Regions from separate parts of the Ectobacillus sp. OTK genome, predicted to be linked through region 1. Evidence: riboswitches for the same ligand, from Rfam matches in the RefSeq annotation. Region 1 holds a riboswitch; each other region holds the start of a gene.
The links. Region 1 has a riboswitch for cobalamin ahead of AC6HZ4_RS04740 (hypothetical protein). Riboswitches for the same ligand answer to the same signal wherever they lie in the genome.

Region 1 (4,712 bases):
AATCGTTTATAAAAAAGATGAACCGAAATATCTTAATTCTTAATAAAAAAGGGATTTCGGTTTTTCTTATTGCACTAACGAGGGCAGGTTGATGAGCATGAGGCGCTATCCCTTCTATGATTTTATTCACCTAACTCGTCTTGATACACTCCATGGACTGTATAGCCTGATAAACATCGCTTAATGTTTGAACCCAAATGAATTCAATATTATTAGGAGTCTCTTTCATCTGATTGGCTGCTGGAGCAATAATTTTTTTAATTCCTGACTGTTTTGCTACCCTTACTTTTTTCAAAAAGTAAGGAGTTTCTGTGACGATACCCATTATATTTACATTGCCGCAAACAGCTACATAATCAGGTAATGATAAAGCGTGTTTTGCTAATATAGCAGATATTATGATTGCAAGACTTAATCCCTCTAGTTTTACGCTTCTTTGAATTCCTTCGATTTCAATGTAATATTTTCCATTCAAACGTAATCGATTTAAAGCGGCCTCAACAGGCAGAATATCAAAATTATCATTCCATACATTAGGTATGTTGATATCGATGTATTCTAAAGGCTGCACATCTGAATAAATTTGAAATATTTTTCCGATGCTGTCCTTGTGCATACCTAACACTTTAATTTTCCCCGGACAAGGAGCAGAATAAAGGTCTTTAACTATTTTTGGTGCATTATCCAATTGTTCTTCCAATGTACGAGAAATTTGAAGTGCTTTTTGAACATGCTCTTGATGAACAAGAGGTGCACTGGATTGAACAGCGATATCCCCAGAGGCCCGTATAAGTCCGCCTAGTTCACGAAATCGTGTGGTTAGCTTATTGGAGTGAGGTGACATTTCTTTTGCCCGCTCAATGACTGCCTCGACAGCTTCACGGGTGAAATGGGGTATTTTCTTATCCCTGCGGACTTCTTGTGCAACAAACTGAGCCAATTTATAGCGATTATCATCCGTATCATCCATTGTTGTATTCGTATAAATCTCATATCCGTATCCGCGAATCCTTGAACGCAGTGCAGGATGAATCTTTTCCACATCAGGTAAGTTGCCCGCCAAAACCATAATGAAGTCACTTGGGACAGGTTCTGTGCGGATCATTGTTCCACTGGAACCTGGAGAACGTCCAGTGATAGCTAGTTTTTTCTCTTGAAAGGCAGTAAGCAAGGCTTGCTGTGATTCTATTGAGAGAGTAGATACCTCATCAATGAAAAGTACACCATGGTGAGCGAGATGAATAGCACCCGGTTCAACCAAACGATGGGGCATGGCTTCTAAGCCACCCGATTGATAAGGGTCATGACGTACATCTCCTAGAAGTGCCCCTGCATGTAATCCTGTAGCATCTACAAACGGTGCTTGTTTTTGGTTTGAATGGCTTACCAAACATTTGGGTATTTCATCGGCAGGTTGGATTTTCCTTGATTTTGAGAACCAATATAAAAGTACTACCATGATTGTCCCAGCTATGATGTATACTGGATTATTTCGAGTGAAGTAGTAGAAGAGAGAAACAAACATAGAAACTAGGTAAGCAAAGCCTATCACCCAACGAAAAGAAGCAAAGTTTACCTGAGCTTCTTTTTCACGCTGACTAATGTATGTTTCTGCTTCACCTGCAGACAGTCTTCTAATTTTGGGAACGTTTCTCTCCCTACCTCCTGTTTCCACGATGATGTCTTCTAAGGTAGAAGCAGGCAACAGCTTAGCCATTGCCTGTCCCAGCATGCTTTTTCCTGTTCCCGGCTCCCCGATCAGCAGCACTGAACGTTTTTGACGAGCAGCTAGCTTGATGATTTCCACTGCATGATCTTGTCCAACTACTTGATCGATAAGCTGAGCAGGAACAGAGAGCTCTTCTGTCGTGGTAAAGTCTTTTATCAGATTAGAATTAGCATCATTATCTTCTAGAAAAGGAGCTATATAGTTTTCATAGATGGTTTTTACTTTTGGCGAAGTGTCTTTTTTTATGAGTTCTAGTATAGGAAGAAGCTCTATGCGTTCTTTATACTTTTCAAAAAACTTGATTGATGTCATCGCTGCTGTTTGGCGAACATGCTCAGAAGAGTGGGAAAAAGCTTTTTCCCACAGATTCCATACTGCGTCAAAGCTAGTTTCGGCTGCATATGTAATCCCTTTCGCTACACCTTCCCTCACATAAAGTGTTTTATCATCAGCCAGTTTAAACCAAGTTTCCGCTACTTTGTCAGCCTTTTCCGGCAAAAACCTTCCTATTTCCCTGCCTGCCAAGTAGCGTAACACCCAACGAGAATCATTGCGAAAACCATATAATAGCGAAAAAAGCTGTTCTGGATTTTTGTTATAAAAACGAAGAAACATAGAAATCGTCTGTTCAAGTGCTAGTACTTGTCGCTTCTTGGCAAAACGGTTCATCACGATAGAGAAAAATTGAATTAAAATATGATTCAATGAAAAAACCACCTTAATGGCATGGAATGAACATTAACGAATGTCGTAATTCATGAAGCGTATCATGAACGGGAGCGTAACCGGAAAAAAGAGTGGTATAAAGTACGATACCCGCTAAAATAGCAACCACGGTTAATTGCATCGGGAGTGACAAAAAGATATTTTTAAAACCTGTTTTCTTGGTATGTTCAAATTTATACGACATGAGTACGCTCTCCTTCCGTTAGTCGATTTGCTTTTTTCAATCGTGTCACACCTATACCTAAAAGCATTCCAATTATAATTATAAGTATCAAAAATGCTAATGTTTTCATTTTGACAAACATTGGAGGATGGAATGCTTGCACTTCAACCTTCATTTTCTTTTCTGAGATCACAGAGTTTGTCTTCGGATCGATGAGGGAAATGGTTACTTGATGTTCTGCTCCGTCAAAAAACTGCATGGCAAATTTGTATGATCCGTCAACAGAGCGACTGTTCATAGATAAGATGTGTGCCCCATCTTCTAATCGTACTGCCTGAAAACGCACTTCAAAAGGCCCTTGTTCTTGCGTTTCCAATTTCCCTTCAAAAGTGAAGGGCTCTCCTACACGGGCATGATAGCCTTCTGCACCTCCTACATGTGATTCGTGGGCGAATGCAGCGGATGACATCGTCAGTATAAAAATGAGAACCAAAGCTAATATGAATTTAGATCGCATGTACGTTCTTCCTCCTTTTCGCCAATACAAATCCGGCAATGAATCCAAATAGAGCTAGAGAAACAATGAAAATAATCGCTTTTTTTACTTCGACCGGATTTTCATGGATATTGATGAGAAGTTCATGAGTTCCAACCGATTTACCTTTCTCGTCCATGACTTCTACTTTCATTTGATAGTCGCCGCGAATAGGGAACATGTAGTCAAATGAAGCTTTCCCATTTTCCACAGAAAAGGTGGAATTTATTAATTTTGTACCTTCAACCATGGGGAAATCTGTTGGCGAGAAAAATTTTCTCTCTGGGCTACTAAGAACAATATGCGCGGAGCCGTTTTGAATATCCGGAAGCGTTAGCTCTACTTTAGCGGTATCCAAATCAGGCCGTGCTTCTTTACCCTGTCCATTTTTTACTTCAACTTGTACTTTTTCTTCCGCCATTATCGATGTGAGCGGCATCATTGATAGAAACATTATAAAGGCGAATACACTTATGAAAGTCGTTCTTATCATTACAATCTTTTCCTCCATTCTGAAAAATAAAAAACACCTTCTACAAAAGTGCAGAAAGTGCAAATAAAAGCTAAAAAGGCCAGAAAAAGGCCCAAAAAAGCTCTTTATTTCACCTCCCCTATCCTCGTAGGCTTACTTGTGATAACAAGAAAAAGGCAGGTCTCCTGACTTATGGATCAAACGCATATTACTGAATAACACATTCAGTTTGCATAAGCCTTCCCATTTTGCACAGTGACTTACGCATGCTCTCCAATTACAGTGGCGGGACCGTGTCGGATTTGCACCGTTCTTCCCTTTTAAGAAACACCCTCGGTGTTTCACCTTTTCCCAAATATATTTAACTTTTAGATAAATCATGATAATTATAATCGATATTTTACTTACTGTACATGGTAGTAAGAAGAAACAATTGCAGGGGGATTATCCACATCGCCATCAAGGTAAACTAATTAAATACCCCCAAAACGAAAAAATGCGTTATTCTTTCTCTATCACCATGGAAAGGATGGCACATTTTGTATGATGTGTTCTGTATCTCAAGAATTACCTTCTTTAATCCTATGTTGTCGTTTATATACGAATTTTGATAAACTGACACTGCCTTCATATAAGAGTAATACTTGTCCTAATCTTCCCAGGTTGGTTGACGCTTTGGATTGCTGTGCTAAGCGATACAGGTGCTGCGCTTCTTGTGATTCTCAACAGTATGTGTTTGTTACGGAACAAATAAGTTTGTATGGGGCTACCTCGTAGCTCCATACCTTACATAAAAAAACAACAGGGAGAAAGGGATTCCTATGAAAAAAATGCGTGTAAATGGACTGCTTATGCTTGTTTTCATGATTACAATCTTAGGAGCATGCAGCGGTAGATAAATTAAGAGACCTGCTGAATTGGGAATTAGAAAAGTTCTCATACACAGGTCAGAATGGGAAAAATTTTGGTTCTTCTGACTTGAAAGAAAAGGTCTTCTCTGATTTTATCTTTACAAGCTGCCAAACAGTTTGTCCGCCTATGACAGCCATTATGTTTTTCCGAAATGCCGTAATGGTCACCATACATA
Region 2 (4,712 bases), on a different replicon from region 1:
AACCCACCGAACCAAGTACCAAAGATTGCAGGTGCGCCAGCGAGGGTTCCAAGGATAAAGAAGACTTTTATACTAGGCTTGGTTTTTAAAAGTGGAGCAGCTATCCCAATTCCTTCTGTAATATTGTGCAAAGTAAAACCAATAATTAAAAAAGTTCCCAAAGCTGCCTCTCCAAGAGCAAAAGAGGATCCAATCGCCAGTCCTTCCCCAAAGTTATGAAGCCCAATGCCTATAGCCATTAGAAGTGCTATTTTAAAAGGTGAGTAACTTTTGGATTCTCCCTTTCTTTGCTGATACTGGTCAAATCCTATTAATAGCAAGAAGGTAAGAGCTGCTCCTATTATAACTACCATATTTCCTTGAAATACAGAGGGAGCTTCGGCACCAATTTCAAATCCATCAGCAAGTGTTCCGACAAACAGGAATAATAAGAGCCCAACAGTGAGTGCGAGGATAGTATTAATCCATTTTCGCTTAAAGCGCTTCATAAATGGATACCACAATAATCCTAGAGTGATAGGGACAATCCCAACATAAAAACCAATAAAACCATAGTTTAAAAAGCTGCTCCAGTTAGCCTCAGGAGTTAAGGTTGCCGCAGCAATTTCTCCTTCTGTTACAATACCATTTTCAGTGATGATTTTAATTGCATGGGGATCTCCCTCAACCCATGGATAGGGGATAGTTACTTTTCCTTCCTCGAAACGTTTGAGCGTAGGACTAGGCGAAACATTGAAATTCCAAACTGAATCATCTACAATCACTTGTGAAATCGTAAGTGTTTCCGGACCGGTGTTACTTACTGAAAGTTCAAAACCTCCATTTGTTACTTTAATTCTTTCAATATTCAATACTTCAATAGGTGCAGCAGGATCTTTTTCTATTCCTGCTCCGTTTATTAATACCCATGCTAATACTCCTATAAGCATTACTAAAGGGATGAAGCCTGAAATCATCCATTTTGTCTTCATTTTGTCACCTCTCCTTTACTCTACTTCGAAAAATCCCATCCATCCTAATTCAGCGAATTCACTAACATGGGCATGGAACATGTATCTCCCCTTATATGGGAATCTCATTTCAAGAATGCCACGTTCACCTTGGCATTGCATAATTGTATCGGTAAACTGGGAGGGATTATCATTTCTTCCTGTCGGATAATAGGTAAAATAGTTCGAATGAAGATGGAAAGAGTTAATTAGATCAAATTCTGTAAGATTACTAAGATAAATACGAATTAACTGATCCTTTTTCACTTTAATTGGATGATTCATGAATGCGAAGGCATATCCATTAATAGTGTAAAAGTCGTTTCCACCATCCAAATCTAAATCGAATCCGTTCATTACCATGTTCAACTCCAACGCCGGCTCCCTCGGGGTTTTCGGATCGATGATAAAATTCCCGTATAACCCTTTATGAATATGGCGAGCGAGAGGTAACACGTGACAATGGTATAATTGCAGTCCATAGGGTCTGGCTTCAAATTCATAAATAAAGCTTTGTCCTGGAGCGATAGGAGTAATTCCATCCATTTCTGGTGGATGGATGCCATGAAAGTGAATGGAATGGGGGTGACTTCCTTTATTTGTAAAATAGAATCGAAGCAAATCCCCTTCCGTACAACGAAACGTAGGTCCTGGAATCGTTCCGTTATATGTCCATCCTGGAAATTTAATGCCTTTTGCGATTTCAATTTCTTTATCGATGGCAACAACTGTATATTCACGCAAAATTTGACCGTTAGGAAGTCTAGTGACCTTCCCATAATCAAATTCAGTCAGTAGTTTTTCTGCCATTTTATATCCTGAAGTTTTTATACTGTCATTCATCATCTGACTATGATCTGTATTACTGTGGTTTTTGGTATGAGATTGCGCTTTAACCGAAGGGGTAAAAGGCGCTAAACTATTTAGAAAATAACTCCCTGCCAAGCCTATGGCGCCAGCAGATCCCAACTTTAATATATCTCTTCTGGAAAATTGGTTTTGTTCAGACATTTTTAATCCCCCTAAAAAAGTTTCCTTAACGCAAAAATATGTTGTTAAGCTAAAATTTATTCTCAAAGGAAAGGTTTGTCAATGTTTATTTTTTAGGGTCACCGAAACAATCTGTAAACTAAGTGTCAAATTTGGATTTAATATCCATATTTTATTGCTTAATCAGCAGCATTTCAGGTAATTACTGATATGAAAACACTGGATTAGAAGTAAATTTTTCTTATTTCATAAAATTAGTTTAAGTCTAGAAAAACTTTCTTCAGTAAGCGACCTAAAAGAAGTTCTTCTAAGATTTAAAGATACGTTGAATATCAAGTCTGTTATGGTAATCTAACATGGATACAGGTTAAATATACTGTGATTCTCTTATTAGCCAATTAGGATGTAAACTAATACAGAGTTATAGCATAAAAAATTAAGTTTTACATTTTGAGAATTATACGTATAATCAAGTTACAACATCATATTGTAAGCAAACTAGGTGCCCTTGTGAGAGCAAGGGGTAACAGGGAATCGGGTGCAAATCCCGAGCGGTCCCGCCACTGTAATTGAGGAGTTCTCTATCATGTATGTCACTCAACCATATCTTGGGGAAGACGATAGAGCGCGATGATTCAAAAGCCAGGAGACCTACCTAGGTTGTAACACCAAAACAGCCTTCGCGGAAAGGAGAGGTGTACGGAGATGAAGCGACAATTGTATTCTGCCATTTTGTCGTCTATTTGCGCGTACCCATGAATCCTTAACCAGTTAAAGGTTAAGGTTTTTTTATGTCTTGTTTATTTATAAAAAGGGGGAATTTTCACATGGAAACTGTATCACTTTTTTTACTTGTTTTTGTATTAGGGCTTCGACATGGACTAGATGCGGATCATCTTGCTTTTATTGATGGACAAACTCGTTATAATTGGCGAATGGGCAGTCCGTTTGCACGTTGGGTGGGTACATTATTTGCATTGGGTCATGGAGGAATGGTAGCTGTAATAGCTAGTATTTTAGGAATGGTGATAGAGAATTTTTCATTCCCAACTTATTTTGATAATATTGCATCCTGGGTGTCGATTGTTTCTTTATTCCTTATTGGAACGTTAAATACTTATAATCTATTGCGCACCAGAAATAATCAGGAAGAATTTCAATTGAGTGGATTAAAGGGTAAATTTATTCCTAGAGTTGCTAAGGGAACAACAAATCCTTTACTTATTATTTTAGTAGGGGCTTTGTTTGCCTTGGCTGCCGAGACGGTAAGTCAAACGGCTGTCTGGTCTTTAGCAGCAGGGAATGCAGGTGAATATACACCTTTACTTTTAGGACTAGTTTTTATGTTTGGCATGATGATTACAGATACAATTGATTCATTAATTGTCTATAAAATGGTGAATCAGTCAAGCAAAATCGGCCAGTCTGCGTCAAGAATCCTGGGTTGGGTGATTGTTGTCTTAGCGTATGGGGTTTCCTTCTATCTGGCATTTACCTTCTTTAATCCGTGGGCAGAACTCAATTTCGAAATCGTGGGAATCATTCTTTTTATTTTTTTAGTCGCCACTTTTGCCTTTGTAAGTGTTCGATCTAGGAAACAAAGCATTGAAACACATACTACAAATTAATAAAAAAAGCTCTGACAATTTTATGGTGTCAGAGCTTTTTTGTTACTTATAAGATAGCAAGGGAGCACTGAAAAGGGCTGTGATTTTAAAACATCATGATCTTTTTTAGTGCCCTCACAAGTTCTGAGGGATTTTTGTTCTGTTCACAACATTCCTGAAAGCGGAAGTAAAGCTATGAATCCAAATTATAATCCGTTTTTTATAGTTGCTCACTAGTCAGTATAGAATGTTTTCCTTATATGATTGAAACTGTATATAAAAATTAAAAATAAAAAAGTCCCTCTTTCTTCAGATAACTTTTTCAAAAAGAGGATTGTCTACGCTCTGAAGAAGCTCCTTTGATTAGGATCTTCTCATTTTTTTCTCAAATTTACAGATAGAGTACGGATTCTTTGAAATTTAAAGGTATAAATAAAATCAATGATATTAGTCGAGAGGAGTTGGCAGATTACTGCATAAATCATAACTTTATAATCTATGATAAGGGCGGTTAATAGAAAAATTAAAAGGTTGATGACCATTATAACTTTTCCAGGACTCCAGTTCTTGTAGGAGGCAATCATGAGTGCCGGGATGACCATTCCGCCGCTGGAGGCTCCTACCCGAATCAATAAACCTACTCCAATACCAAAAAGAATACTTCCTCCCAAAATATCTAACGCTATATGTACATGCGGAAGAGCAACCATAGGAGTTAGGATGCTAATAGTAGTCGAGGTGGTTGCAACCGAAATGATGGTTCGAATCGTCCAAGAGTATCCAAAATAATTCAAGGCAAAAAATAAGAAAACAACATTTGCTAACCACAAGGAAAAGCCAAGGGATAAAGGGAACCAACGATTTATCAGAAGAGCCAAACCAGCGGCCCCTCCAGAAGGTATAGAGTGGGGAAACAAAAACAAGGACATGGATACACCTTGTAAAAAGGCACCAAATACTGTACAAAAATAAGTTAATAGGATTCTCCTCATCAGTAACTAAAAGGATTCCTCAAATAATCACTTATACCCTCCACATTCATTCCTCCCTAAAGGCTTGTCTTCCTTGTCCATTTTATGAGGTATGATACAAGAATATGTTGGATTACTTTTTCTGAACTATAATT
Region 3 (4,712 bases), 1.2 Mb from region 1:
GATTTTTGAGCACCATCGTGCCCTCTTTTCCGTTAAAAAGCTCTTCAATTTTCAGTTCCTTTGTTTGCTCCTGTTCTGCTTCTGTGACCGGGGTCGTTCCTATGAAAGCTAGCACAACTAAGAATAATAAAGTGACAGCAGCCTTAACACTCTTCATTTTTACAGCCTCCCTATTAAAAACATAATCTTCATAAATAGTAATTATTTTACATTCTGTATTATACATTGCAAACCTTTGAATGGATAGATTTCCCTTCTATATAGTCTTAATATTCAATTATTTTTACATGCATTTTAGCACTAGCCTGCAGTGTTCGTTTAAATTATTGCACTACACGGCATACCTTGTCTGAAGCACATTCACCGCCCCGCCTAAAGCTGTCACTTTTAAAGAAGGGGATTCTTTGCATTTTTGATAGAATGAAATGAATAAAAATATAAAAGCACTCAAGACAGAATATGTTACGATATATAATAGGGAAGCTGGCGGAAATCCAACATAGTCCCCGCTGCTGGGAATATTGAAATAGAGTTGCCCGGAAAGGAAGACAACCGGGCAAGGAGATCTGATAATTCCAATTTCTTCGGCAGGAAGAAAGGGATTTTATAAGCATGCTGATAGAATTTCATGCATTCTATCAGTATGCTTATTCGAAAACCTTAGCTCCAATCGTTAAGGTTTTTTGTATTACATAATCCTTTTATGTAAGAAAAGCACATAAGCTAATATAAGAAGCTTGTACATTGAAAAATAAAACAAGATTAGGTGGTGTTTATACTTTGTTTACTCATGAAGAAAGAGATGCGATTTATAAAGTAATAGAAACAAGAAGAGATATTCGAAGCTTTCTCCCTGACGCGGTACCGCAAGAAGCAGTAGCACGTATATTAGAAGCTGCGCATCATGCACCTTCTGTTGGATTTATGCAGCCTTGGAATTTTATTTTAATTGAATCAGATGAAATAAAAAACCGCTTAGCTTGGGCTGCAGATAAAGAAAGGCGGGCGCTCGCGATCCATTATGAACAAGATGAGCGGGCAGCAAAATTTTTAAACCTTAAGATTGAGGGAATGAAAGAGGCTCCTTTAACGATCTGTGTTACATGCGATCCTTCTCGGGGCGGCTCACATGTACTCGGCCGCAATTCGATTCCCGAAACCGACATCATGTCAACCGCTTGCGCTATTCAAAATATGTGGCTGGCAGCCTGCGCTGAAGGATTGGCAATGGGCTGGGTGAGCTTTTATAAAAAGTCAGATATTCGGGATATTTTAGAAATTCCCCCTCATATTGATCCAGTAGCCTTAGTTTCCATCGGATATACAGACACATACCCTACAGCCCCTATTTTAGAAACAGCGAACTGGGAGAAAAGACGGGCATTAGAAAAGCTGATATTTCATGAAAAATGGGGACAGTAAAGCACGAAAAGCGGATACGGTTCCAAAAGTTATACTTTCTTATATTCTCAAGAAAAAATCGGGTATCTCAAGGCTGGAGATACCCGATTTCTTCTATTTGTATGATGCAAACCAAGAGCCAATAATCGGATAGCGGAATGGACGGTCATCCAGCGCACGGATGATGCCGATAATCGGAGCAATTAACGCCATGAGTCCGAACACGATAAGAAACGGTATGCCAATCAATATCCATGAGAAGAATATCGAAATCGAAATTAAGACACCGATGACAAGATGAAAGACCAATGCCTGCAGCGACAAGCTTTTCACCTCTCGATTTGATGTGAGAAAATATACGATAATGGGAACTAACACAGGTGCAAACCACGTACTCGCATGAACAAGGATCTTAAGTCCCTTCTGTTCCATTTGTAATGAACTCCTTTTTGTTTATATTTTGTTATACTGTATTGCCATTATACACCAGTTCACATCTCAAGTTCATAAGACCTAAGACTGATTTTTCGTCAATCACTGGGTGATTTTCCCCTCTCTTTCTGTCCAAACTAAAATGCAATCAGAACTGGATTTGTACAAGCAAAAACTAGATTTTGTGCATGTCGTATCTCACGAAGTGCGGAATCCGCTTACTGTAATTAAAGCATACTGCTCCATAATGTTGGATCAGGAAATGGATTCGAGTGAAGAGAATCTCAGTAAAATTAGAGATATAAGGGATTATGTAGATGTGATTGACAATGAAATGAATCATATTATTCATACAGAGCAAATGCTTTCCAATGATTTTCTTTGGAAAAAAGAAATTATTAAGCCGTTACCTGTGATTCGAGAGGTCAGTGAATGTATGACTATTAAAGCACGTACACAAAATCTCAAACTTCAACATACCTTGGACTTAAACGGCAGTGAAAAGACGTATACGAATAAGATCGGTTTAAAACTGATTTTATCGAACCTCTTGAGCAATGCCATTAAATACAGTTATGAACAATCAATTGTTACACTTTCTGTTTTAGCTGCTCAAGATAAGATTATCATCAAGGTGAAAGACCAAGGGATAGGAATGACTGAAGAACAAAAAAAGCAGCTATTTAAAAAATACGGGAAATTCAATCCTCATAAGAAAGGTTTAGGAATAGGTCTTTACATGGTAAAGGAACTTGTGGATCATTTTGAAGGATTCATTTGGATAGATAGCCGGCTCGGTGAAGGAACAGAGGCTATAATGGAATTACCATTTATCAATGATTCCATCCAGAAGGTCTAGTAATGTCATAAATCCCTTTAAGTACAAAAAAGAAGCTGATCTAAAAGTACCGTTACATAACTTTTAGATCAGCCCCTTTTGCTTCGTCATCAGATTAATGATGCTCTGCAGGCGTCTTTGCATGCTGAATATGACTTGTAATCCAAGCGATTCCAGCAGCACAAACGAGATATCCTAACAAAATCCAAACTTGCGTTTGCAGCTGCTCCCAATCCCCTAACGAAATTACATCCTGCAATCCGCGCAGTGAATGCGCCATTGGAAGGGATTGTCCGATTGTCCGAAGCAGCGGCGTGCTTAATTCTCCTGGGAATGTTCCTCCGCATGTAGCCAATTGAAGAACTAGCAATGTGACCGCCGCAAATTTGCCGACAATTCCAAATACCGTTACGAGCATGAAAATAAATGTCATAAACGTAAAGGAAATGATTACACTTGATAGAATGAACATCGGTACGCTTGCCACATGCAAGTCAAAGCCGAACAAAACAACCATATCGACAATCAATGCTTGGATGAGCCCGACTGCGTAAACTAAGCCCAATTTATTCACAAAATGGACAGTTCCGTTCACCTGAAGATCTTGTCTTCTTCCAAGCGGAAGAATATTGGATGCCATAATTCCGCCTACGTAAAATGCCAAGGAAAGGAAATACGGCGCAATTCCAACACCGTAATTCGGTACATCGGAAACATTTGATTTTACGAGCTGCACAGGTTCTGAGAACATCGATGTTAAGGAGTCATCATTATGAAGCTGAGACGTTTTCTGAGCTGCATCACTTAATTTCATTGCCAGCTCCGTTGAACCATCTGTCAGCTGGCTGAGTCCATCGTTCAATTTCCCCGCTCCACTACTTAACTGATTGCCGCCGTTTTCAAGCTCCGCAATGCCGGCATGCAAGGATGAGAATCCTTCACTCCACTTCGTAAAGCCATCCGATAATTGCGTTGTTCCATCAGACAGTTGCTTCGCTCCGTTGGCCGCTTCGTTCATCTTGCTGCCGAATTGCTGCATGCCAGCTTCAATACGCGCTTGCCCTTCAGCTATTTCCTTTGCCCCTTGCGCAAGCTGAGCTTGACCGCTGCTTAATTTACTTGTCGCATCGGCCAGCCCATTGGAAATGGAAACAATTTTCTGAAGCTCGGCATCCTGCTGAGCCTCTGGATGCTCCTTCATGTATTTCTCCAGCTGTTCCTTTAACATGCTCGCCGCACTAGCAGCCTGAACCTGTCCCTCAGCCAGCTTCGCATTTCCATCAGACCATGTTTTCGTTCCTTGCGTTAATTGATTCATTCCTGCTTCTAGCTTCTGATGACCGCCGGAAAGCTGTTCCATGCCTTGGTATAAGGCATGCGATCCTTCCTTTATCCCTTGCATTCCTTGGTCCAATTTTGGCTGGCTGCTTGCAAGCTGATCGCTTCCTGCTTTGAGCTGCTTTGTCCCGCCCTGCAGCTTCTGAATTCCATTGAACAGCTCGACCGCTCCATTTTTCGCATCAGTAGTCCCTTCATTCAGTTTTCCTGCACCAACACTGGCATCTCCGAGGCCTTGCGCCAGCTCTTGAAATTTCGAAAATACCCCGTCAGCATACGACTTTGTAATGCTGTTTGCGATTTTTGTTTTCATTTCCTCTACCGCTGTTGTACTAATTTGAGACGCTACATAGTTTTTCCCCGGATTTACTTTATAAAGAAGCTGCGCAGGCTGCGGATGCTCATCCATTAGCGTACCAACCTTTTGCGAAAAGTCTTTCGGGATCGTAATGACCATGTAGTACTTTCCGTCTGCTAATCCGTTATTTGCCTCCGCCGAAGAAACAAACCGGAAATCTAACTCCTTGTTTTTCTTTAACTCCTGCACAAAGTCATCTCCAGCACGGATCGGTTTCTCGTCCATCATGGAGCCTTGATCCGAGTTCACCACCGCAACAGGAAGCTGATCCAGTCTTCCATACGGGTTCCAATATCCAGCTAAAAAGAAACCTGCGTAAATGAGCGGAACGATAAGCAGGAAGAT

Region 2: it holds a riboswitch for cobalamin, as region 1 does, so the genes downstream of both, AC6HZ4_RS27605 (HoxN/HupN/NixA family nickel/cobalt transporter) here and AC6HZ4_RS04740 (hypothetical protein) in region 1, are expected to answer to the same signal.
Region 3: it holds a riboswitch for cobalamin, as region 1 does, so the genes downstream of both, bluB (5,6-dimethylbenzimidazole synthase) here and AC6HZ4_RS04740 (hypothetical protein) in region 1, are expected to answer to the same signal.

Annotation. Positions count from the first base shown of each region.
Region 1 is NZ_AP048547.1:955,101-959,812, forward strand. It holds gene lonB (ATP-dependent protease LonB) at 131-2,434, opposite strand; gene AC6HZ4_RS04730 (CbtB domain-containing protein) at 2,448-2,639, opposite strand; gene AC6HZ4_RS04735 (hypothetical protein) at 2,629-3,135, opposite strand; gene AC6HZ4_RS04740 (hypothetical protein) at 3,125-3,607, opposite strand; cobalamin riboswitch at 3,784-3,989, opposite strand; partial or broken gene AC6HZ4_RS04745 (SCO family protein) at 4,447-4,678, shown strand; partial or broken gene AC6HZ4_RS04750 (sulfatase-like hydrolase/transferase) at 4,670-4,712, opposite strand, start outside.
Region 2 is NZ_AP048548.1:80,357-85,068, reverse strand. It holds gene AC6HZ4_RS27615 (ZIP family metal transporter) at 1-971, opposite strand, end outside; gene AC6HZ4_RS27610 (multicopper oxidase domain-containing protein) at 987-2,000, opposite strand; cobalamin riboswitch at 2,463-2,652, shown strand; gene AC6HZ4_RS27605 (HoxN/HupN/NixA family nickel/cobalt transporter) at 2,807-3,607, shown strand; gene AC6HZ4_RS27600 (YitT family protein) at 3,961-4,578, opposite strand.
Region 3 is NZ_AP048547.1:2,121,545-2,126,256, reverse strand. It holds gene blaOXA (class D beta-lactamase) at 1-157, opposite strand, end outside; cobalamin riboswitch at 443-588, shown strand; gene bluB (5,6-dimethylbenzimidazole synthase) at 781-1,422, shown strand; gene AC6HZ4_RS10290 (magnetosome magnetite crystal formation protein family) at 1,516-1,833, opposite strand; gene AC6HZ4_RS10285 (sensor histidine kinase) at 1,994-2,692, shown strand; gene AC6HZ4_RS10280 (YhgE/Pip family protein) at 2,787-4,712, opposite strand, start outside.